DNA from 2 places in the Deinococcus budaensis genome. Region 2 is predicted to be linked to the other one. Evidence: riboswitches for the same ligand, from Rfam matches in the RefSeq annotation. Region 2 holds a riboswitch; the other holds the start of a gene.
The links. Region 2 has a riboswitch for S-adenosylmethionine ahead of HNQ09_RS05195 (ATP-binding cassette domain-containing protein). Riboswitches for the same ligand answer to the same signal wherever they lie in the genome.
Positions count from the first base shown of each region.

Region 1: linked by a shared signal. The riboswitch ahead of HNQ09_RS13780 (aminotransferase class V-fold PLP-dependent enzyme) and the one ahead of HNQ09_RS05195 (ATP-binding cassette domain-containing protein) in region 2 are both predicted to bind S-adenosylmethionine.

Region 1 covers NZ_JACHFN010000011.1:55,818-60,019, reverse strand. Annotated here, with positions in the region: gene HNQ09_RS13785 (alpha/beta fold hydrolase) at 1-502, opposite strand, end outside; gene HNQ09_RS13780 (aminotransferase class V-fold PLP-dependent enzyme) at 499-1,845, opposite strand; SAM riboswitch class I at 1,990-2,095, opposite strand; gene HNQ09_RS13775 (zinc metalloprotease) at 2,264-4,202, shown strand, end outside.
Region 2 covers NZ_JACHFN010000003.1:65,212-69,413, reverse strand. Annotated here, with positions in the region: gene HNQ09_RS05215 (ferritin-like domain-containing protein) at 1-360, shown strand, start outside; gene HNQ09_RS05210 (SDR family oxidoreductase) at 432-1,160, opposite strand; gene HNQ09_RS05205 (hypothetical protein) at 1,296-1,796, shown strand; gene HNQ09_RS05200 (hypothetical protein) at 1,802-2,197, shown strand; SAM riboswitch class I at 2,298-2,429, shown strand; gene HNQ09_RS05195 (ATP-binding cassette domain-containing protein) at 2,539-3,516, shown strand; gene HNQ09_RS05190 (methionine ABC transporter permease) at 3,513-4,169, shown strand.

The DNA of each region.
Region 1 (4,202 bases), on a different contig from region 2:
CCCGGTCCACCAGATCGGGGCACTCCAGCAGCCAGGCGTAGGCCAGCATTCCGCCCATGCTGGCGCCCACGACCGTCACCCGCCGCACGCCGAGCTGCTCCAGCAGCGCCCGGCCCACCCGCGCGAGGTCGGGCAGGGTCAGGGGCGCGTCCTCGCCGTTCAGTTGCGGCAGCTCCGCCGGGCCGCTGCTGCCCGCGCAGCCGCCCAGCACGTTCGCGCAGACGATAAAGTCGCGCGCGGGATCGAACGGGCGCCCCTCGCCCAGGAAGTCCGGCCACCACTCGTGCAGGGCGCTGGTTCCCGTCAGCGCGTGCAGCACCAGCACCGCGTGCTCCTGCGGCGTGCCGTAGGTGTGGTAGGCCACCCGCAGGTCCGTGACGGCCTGCCCGCCGTCCAGCAGCAGGGGCGAGTCGCGGAAGAGGCGCGCGGTCTGGGGCTGGGGCCACCCCTGCGTCTGTGGGGGCAGGGGCGCCGGGGCGGGCCGGGCCGTCACGGCGGTCACGCCCCCTCCGCGCCCACCAGGGCCGTCGCCAGCGCCTGCGCGAAGTCTTCCTTCAGGTCCCCGATATGCTCGATCCCCACCGAGACCCGCACCAGCCCCGGCGTCACGCCCGCCGCCGCCTGCGTCAGCTCGTCGAGCTGCGAGTGGGTGGTGCTCGCCGGGTGAATCACCAGCGTGCGGGTGTCGCCCACGTTGGCGACGTGCTGCGCCAGCCGCACCGAGCGGATGAAGGCCTCGCCCGCCGCCCGGCCGCCCCGCAGCTCGAAGGTCAGCACCGCGCCCGCCCCGCGCGGCAGGTACGTCTGCGCCCGGTCGTAGTGCGGGTGGTTGGAGAGGCCGGGGTAGGTCACCCGCGAGACGTCGGGGTGGGCGCTGAGCCACGAGGCCAGGCTCAAAGCATTTTGCGCGTGCCGCTCGCCGCGCAGCGAGAGGGTCTCCAGCCCTTGCAGGAACTGCCACGCCTGCTGCGGCGCCAGCGTCGGCCCCAGGTCGCGCAGCCCCTCGGTGCGGGCGCGGGTGACAAAGGCGACGTTGGGCAGCCCCAGCGCGTTGCCCTGGCCGAACGCCTCCCAGAAGTTCAGGCCGTGGTAGCTCGGGCTGGGTTCGGTGAACAGGGGATAGCGCCCGTTGCCCCAGTCAAAGGCGCCGCCGTCCACGATGATCCCGCCGATGCCGTTGCCGTGCCCGCCGATCCACTTGCTCGCGGAGTGCAGCACCACGTCCGCGCCGTGCTTCAGCGGCTGGCAGTAGTACCCGCCCGCCCCGAAGGTGTTGTCCACGAAGACCGCGACCCCGCGCGCGTGCGCGGCCGCCGCGATGGCCCCGAAATCGGGGATGTTCAGCGCCGGGTTGCCGATGGTCTCCAGGTAGACCGCGCGGGTGCGGTCGTCGATCAGGGCCGCGAACTCCTCCGGGCGCTCGTCCTTGCTGGTGAAGCGCACCTCGATTCCCAGCCGCCGCAGGGTCACCCGGAACTGGTTGACCGTGCCGCCGTACAGGTTGGGCGTCGAGACGATGTTGTCTCCGGCCTGCGCCACGTTGGTGATCGCCAGAAACTGCGCCGCGTGCCCGCTCGCCACTGCCAGCGCGCCCACGCCGCCCTCCAGCGCCGCCACCCGCTCCTCCAGCACGGCGGTCGTGGGGTTCTGGATCCGGCTGTAGATGTTCCCGAACGCCCGCAGCCCGAACAGGTCGGCGGCGTGCTCGGGGGACTCGAACACGTAGGAGTTCGTCGCGTAGATGGGCACGGCCTGCGCGCCCGTCGCGGGGTCGGGGCGCTGCCCGGCGTGAACCTGAAGGGTGTCGAAGTGGAACGGTTGGGGCAGGTGCTGGTGGTCGGCCACAGGAAGGCCCTCCTCACAGGAAAAAAAAGTTCGTCTGGCCTGTGGGGACGCGCCTGAAAAAAAAGCGGCGCCCCCTCTCGGAATGTCGAGAAGGGGCGGGGCTGTACCGTCCGCGTGACCTTCCCTGATCGGTCCCGTGCGCGGCGGTCATCGTTGACACCGCGCCGGGCTGGCCTTGGCACCGTGACGCGATGGGGTCCGGTTGCCGCGCCGTCAACGAGCCAGGTCTCTCGGGCGCTCTGGATATGGGTGCGCTCCACGCGGGAGCTGGGAAAGAGCGTAGCGCGGCGCCCCGGAAGGGGTCAAGCCGGGGTGTGGCCCGGCGCCGCTCCTCACGCGCGGCACACCTGCCCCTCCCGAAGCCTTACACTTTTCTGACAAGACACCCCAACCGGGTTTGCGCGACCCAGGAGGCAGCATGAAGCCACGCACCACCGCCGCCACCGCACTCCTCAGCCTTTCCCTTCTGGCGGCCTGTGGAGGGGGTCCCGCGCCGCACACCCCGCCGGGCGGCACCCCGACGGAGTTCGGGCGCCTGTCGGCCCTCAAGCCCGGCGAGCAGGACACCATCCGCGCGGCGCTGAAGGTCAACGTGGTCTTCGTGGGCTACCGCCAGACCTCGCCGGGGCAAGTCGCCACGGCGCGCGACGTGAACACCCGCGACTTCAGCGAGATTCTGCCGAAGTCATACGACACCATCGCGCGGATTCCCAGCGCCTACGGCTCCAAGGAGTTCACCGGCAACGCCTTTGACTATCAATACAACTACGTCTTCGCCGACCAGGCGTTCGAGGACGACTTTTTCAGGTTCATCGGGTCGAACGGGACGGAAAAGCCGCTCACCGTCTTCCAGAAGTACTTCAACTGCCAGTACAAGACGGTCAAGGATCCCGAAACCGGCAAGGACGTGCAGGTCCCCGACGATGCCTGCACCACGCCCTCGCCCCTGATCGACCGTCCGATCACGGGGAACTACGAGATTGACGGCAACCTCACCGAGAACTGGCTGGCCGACAACGTGGCGCGGGTGGGGGTCAAGCCCGGCGAGTACACGGTCTATCTGGTGAACTGGTACGGACGCCCGGACTTCAAATTCCATTCGTACACCCGGGCCGGGGCGACCGATACCGATGTCCTTCCCACAGACCCCGATTTCGTGAAGTTCGGAGACCGCGCCAGCCGCCGCCTGATCGCCTGGGGCGGCAGCGTCCGGGCGAGTGCGCCCGCGCAGCGCGTGTGGTTCTACGACCTCTCGGCCAACCCCGACCCCTGGACGGACGCCTGGGACGTGACCTACCCGGACCTCAACGGCGACGGCATCGAGGACTACCGCATGCCGCCCATCTGGCAGTACGGTACCCGCCGGGCCAGCAACGGCGTGTACCGCAAGGTCAGCCCCGACCTCGCGCGGGTGGTGCGCTACACGGCGCTGAACTTCCTGTTCACGCCCAGCCCGATCTACCGGGTGGCCCTGACGCCGCCCCGGATGCCCGAGGAGATCGAACTTAGCGTCCATGTCGAGCAGGGTGAGGGGGCCGCCGACCCCACCAAGCTCCTGAACGTTGGTCTGATGCAGGAGCGCGTCTCGGTCCTCCAGCCGTTCGCCAAGTTCAGCACCACCGTCAAGCAGACGGCCCTCGACGGCGACCTCGCCGACGTGTACAAGTGCTTTTTCCCGGTGGAACTGGACGACATCTGCTCGCCCAACTTCGCGGACTTCAGCGGCGAGCGCCTGTTTCAGTACAGCCTCAACGAGCTGCGCGAGGAGTACAAGTCGGCGGCGGCGAACAAGTACCTGCTGCCGATCTACGCCTTCAACGACAACGAGAACACCCAGCCGGGCCTGCTGGGCATCGCCTATGACGACGGCGAGACCGGCACCCAGAGCTTCGTGTACTCTTTCCTGACGCCCGACCTGATCGACTTCGGGTACGGCTTTACCGACACCACCGTCCACGAGATCGGCCACCACCTCAGCCTCTCGCACCCGCACGACGGCTACGACAGCGAGCAGGACATCTCCTACGGGCCGGACGGCCAGTTCTACTTCACGAATACGGGCGACCAGAGCGCCACGATCATGTCGTACAACGACCTGTCGCGCGGCTTCGGGCAGTTCAACCTCGACAGCCAGTACCGCTACCTGACGGCCGCGTACCTCAACAACGCCAACGCGATCCTGGAACTGACCCGCCGCGCGGGTAAGGCCGGTGGCGTCTCGGCCGCCGCCCAGAGCGCCGACAGCCTGTTCGTGCAGGCTAAGGCGAGGTACAGCGCGCTCGACTACCTGGAAGCCGCCCGGCTGGGGCACCAGGGCTACCGTGCGGTCCTCGACGCGGCCCTCGCGGCGGGCGTCG
Region 2 (4,202 bases):
ATCCTGGCGGCCGAGGCGTACCACGCGGGCGCGGTCCGCACGCTGCTGTACCAGCGCCGCGCCGAGGTGGCCGCCGCGGGCCTGACGGTCGAGCAGATCGTGCAGGCGATCAGCAACCTGCGCGACTCGGTGGACGGCTCCGACGACCGCGACCAGGGCCTCACGGCCAATGCCCAGAACCCCGGCGTATTGACCCGCCACGCCAATATCGTCCCCACCGACGCGGGCGGCGTCGCCTTCAGCCGCACGCCCCGTCAGGTGGGCAACATCGTTTTCCTGGCTCCCGGCGCGACCAAGGGCGGGTTCTTCCCGGGCGGCCTGACCGACGACGGCAACCTGGCCAAGCTGCTCGCGCTCTAGGCGCTCACCCTCCCCAGGGAAGGCCGCCTGTGCGTGGCCTTTCCCGCCGCCGTCCCGGGGCGCGCCTGCCCTCAGATGCTCCAGCCGCCGTCCACCAGCACCTCCTGCCCGGTGATGTACCCGGCCTCGCGGGTGGCGAGAAAGGCGGCCGCCGCGCCCACCTCGCCGGGGTCCCCGAAGCGCCGCGCGGGGATGCGCCCACGCAGCCGGGCGGCCTCGGCGGGGTCGGCGTGCAGCGCCTGGAGGCGGTCGGTGGCGGTGTAGCCGGGGGCGACGGTGTTGCAGGTCACCCCGTCGGCGGCGACCTCCAGCGCCAGGGTCCGCAGGTGGTTGGTCACGGCGGCGCGCATGGCGTTGCTGACGGGCAGGGTCAGCGCAGGCCGCCCCACCGTCAGGCTGGTCACCGCGATGATGCGGCCCCAGCCGCGCCCCCGCATACCCGGCAGCACGGCGGCGGCCAGCCGCACGGTGGAGAGAAAGGTCGTCTCGAAGCCCCGGCGCCAGCCTTCCTCGTCCACCTCGCTGGGCAGCGCAGGAGGCGGCCCGCCCGCGTTGCTCACCAGGATGTCCACCTCTCCGGCGGCCTCGACCGCCGCCTGCACGCCTGCCAGGGTGCCCACGTCCGCGACGACCGCGCGGGCGCCCAGGGTCCGCGCCGCGTCCCGCAGCGCCGCCTCGCCGCGCGCTGCGAGCGTGATCTCGGCCCCCAGCTCCGCGAGGGCGGTCGCCGCCGCCAGCCCGATGCCCTTGCTGCCGCCCGTTACCAGGGCGCGTTTGCCGTCCAGCCTGAAGAGAGTCATGCGGGCAGGGTAACGCGGGCGGCTCCCGCATCGCCTGGCCCCCGTTGCGTTCTCTGGCCCTGCCCATGGGCAGCATCGTCCCGCACTGTCGCCTGAGGCGCCGTGTGCGGGGCAGCCTCCCGCTACCATGGCCCCATGAACGCGCCGCGCCTCCTCGTCACCGCCGTCTCGGGTCTGGGGGCACTTCTGATCGCCTACAGCGCCTTTTATGTGCGGGGCGACACGGCGGGCGTGATGCGCTACCTGCGCGAGCGCGGCGACGTGCGCGACCTCGCGGCGGGCGGCGCGGACGCGGCCACGCTGGAAGCCGCCCACCAGAGCCTCGCCGCGCTGGGGGCGCAGATCGCCGACCCCGCGTTCGCCCTGCGGATGCTGCCGGTCGCTGCCCTGATCGGCCTGCTGGTAGGCGCGCTGGTCTGGCGCCTGTTCGGCTCGCGGGCCGGGCGGGTGGGGGCGGGGGACGTGCAAGAAAGGATGGTGCTGCGGCTGGCCTACCGCCGGGGCGGGCGCTTTACCCTCGAGGACCTGCGCGCCGACTCGCCCCTCTCCGACGAGCAGGGGCGGGCCGTGACCCGGCGGATGCTGGACTCGGGCCGCCTGACCCGTGACGGCGACAGCTTCCGTCTGGTGCGGTGAGCGCGGTGCCGACCCCCCTGACCCTGACGCCCGCCGACCTCGCCCGGCTGCTGGGCGAGGCGCACGAGGGACCGCACTACAGTGTGCGCGCCGCGCTGGCGCTGGCCGACGGTCAGCCGCCGCCGCGCATCGCCGCCCTTGTCGCGGGCCTGACCGCGCGCAAGCGGACGCTGTGGACCGCCGTGGCGGGGGTCACGGGCACGCCGCCGCCCCCCGACGACGCGGGCCTGACCCGGCTGGCCGCCTGGGAGCAGGAGGCGGCGCGGGCGCTGCGGCCGGGGGACCTCGCCCTGCGGCTCGACGGCCGCACGGTGGCCGACGGGCTGCTGGAGCATGTGCGCGAGACGCTGTGGACGGCCGGGCAGATCGCAGCGCACGCGGGCCGGGTGCGGCTGGCCTGAGCCGCCGCGCCGCGGGTCCCTGCTCAGACAACCCGGCACGGTCGCGGTTGACACCTCTGCCCGCCCTCCCGTAGCCTGCGCGTCGGCTCTCAGGGAGCCACCTTTATCCAGAGCGGCGTAGGGATCTGGCCCGAACATCGCCGCAGCAACCGGCCCTCATCACGGCATTCGGTGCTCCGCCAGCCCGCACGCGCCAACGATGGCCCCACCCACGCGTCGGGAACGATAAGGGAAGGGTCTGTCACGCTTGGGCGTCCCCCTTCTCCGGTTTTCGCCCAGGAGGGGGACGTTTCGTCTCGGCTGTCATGGCCCCCTCCGGCTCCTCGCCCGGAGGACTGTTCATGACCGCTTCCCCCGCCCCTATTTTTTCTCCTCCCGCCCTCGCCTTCGAGGCGGTGAGCAAGACCTACCCCGGCCAGCCCGCCCCGGCGCTGCGCGAGCTGACCCTCACGGTGCCGCGCGGCAGCCGCACCGGCATCATCGGCCGCAGCGGCGCGGGCAAAAGCACGCTGGTCCGGCTCGTCAGCGGTCTGGACACGCCCGACGCGGGCCGCGTGCGGGTGCAGGGCCAGGACCTCGCCGCGCTGGGCGCGCCGGAACGCCGGGCGCGGCAGGCGCGCACCGGGCTGGTGTTTCAGCAGTTCAACCTGCTCGCGCAGCGCACCGCCCTGGGCAACGTGACCCTGCCGCTGGAACTCGCCGGGGTGCCGCGCGTCCGCCGCGAGGCCCGCGCGCGCGACCTGCTCGCGCAGGTGGGGTTGGCCGACCTGGCGGGGCGCTACCCGGCGCAGCTCTCGGGCGGCCAGAAACAGCGGGTCGGCATCGCCCGCGCCCTGGCGCTGGACCCCGACCTCCTGCTGGCGGACGAGGCCACCAGTGCCCTGGACCCCGAGACGAGCGCCGGAATCCTGGCCCTGCTGACCGAATTGCAGCGCGAACGCGACCTGACCCTGGTGGTCGTCACCCACCAGCTGGAGGTCGTCCGCGCCGCCTGCACCCACGTCGCCGTGCTGGACGCCGGGCAGCTCGTCGAGAGCGGCGAGACGCGCCCGGTGCTCGCCGCGCCGGGGCACCCGGTCACCCGCGCCCTGCTGGAGGCGCACCGCCCGCAGGTGACGCTGGCTCCCGGCGAGACGCTGCGCCGCGTGACCCTGCCGGGCCTGGACGCCTCCACCCTGGGTGCCCTGGCCGCGCTGGGCGCCCGGCTGGTGCAGGCCGAGCCTCACCCTCAGGGGGTGGACGCCTGGCTGACGCTTCCGGCAAGCACCCCCGACCTCACCGCCTCTCTGGCCCGCCGCCCCGCCGGGGTGGGCGCATGACGCCGGATGTGCTGCTGCCGCTGCTGGGGCAAGCCACCCTGGAAACGGTCCTGATGGTGCTGCCCGCCGCCCTGATCGCCCAGCTGCTGGGCACGGCGCTGGGGGTGGCCCTGACGCTGACCCGCCCCGGCGGTCTGAAGCCGAACCGGGCGCTGCACCGCCTGCTGGACGCCTTGGTGAACGTGGGCCGCAGCCTGCCTTTCATCATCCTGCTGGTGCTGCTGATCCCCTTCACCCGGCTGGTGACCGGGACCAGCATCGGCCCGGCGGCCGCCACGGTGCCGCTGACGGTCGCCGCGATCCCCTTCGTGGCCCGGCTGGTGGACGGGGCGCTGCGCGACGTGCCCTCCGGCGTGGCCGAAGCCGCCCGCGCGCTGGGGACCACCACCGCCCAGATCGTCGGCAAGGTGCTGCTGCCCGAAGCCCGTCCCGCGCTGCTGCACAGCTTCACGGTGCTGCTGGTCAGCGTGATCGGCTTCAGCGCGATGGCCGGAGCGGTCGGCGGCGGCGGCCTGGGCGACCTCGCCATCCGCTACGGCTACCAGCGCTTCGAGACGGGCGTGATGCTCGCCACCGTCGCCGTGCTGCTCCTGCTCGTGCAGGGCGTGCAGTGGCTCGGTGACCGCGCCGCCCGCCGCGCCGACCACCGCTGAAGCTGTTGCCCTTCCTCTGCCCGGCGGCCCTGC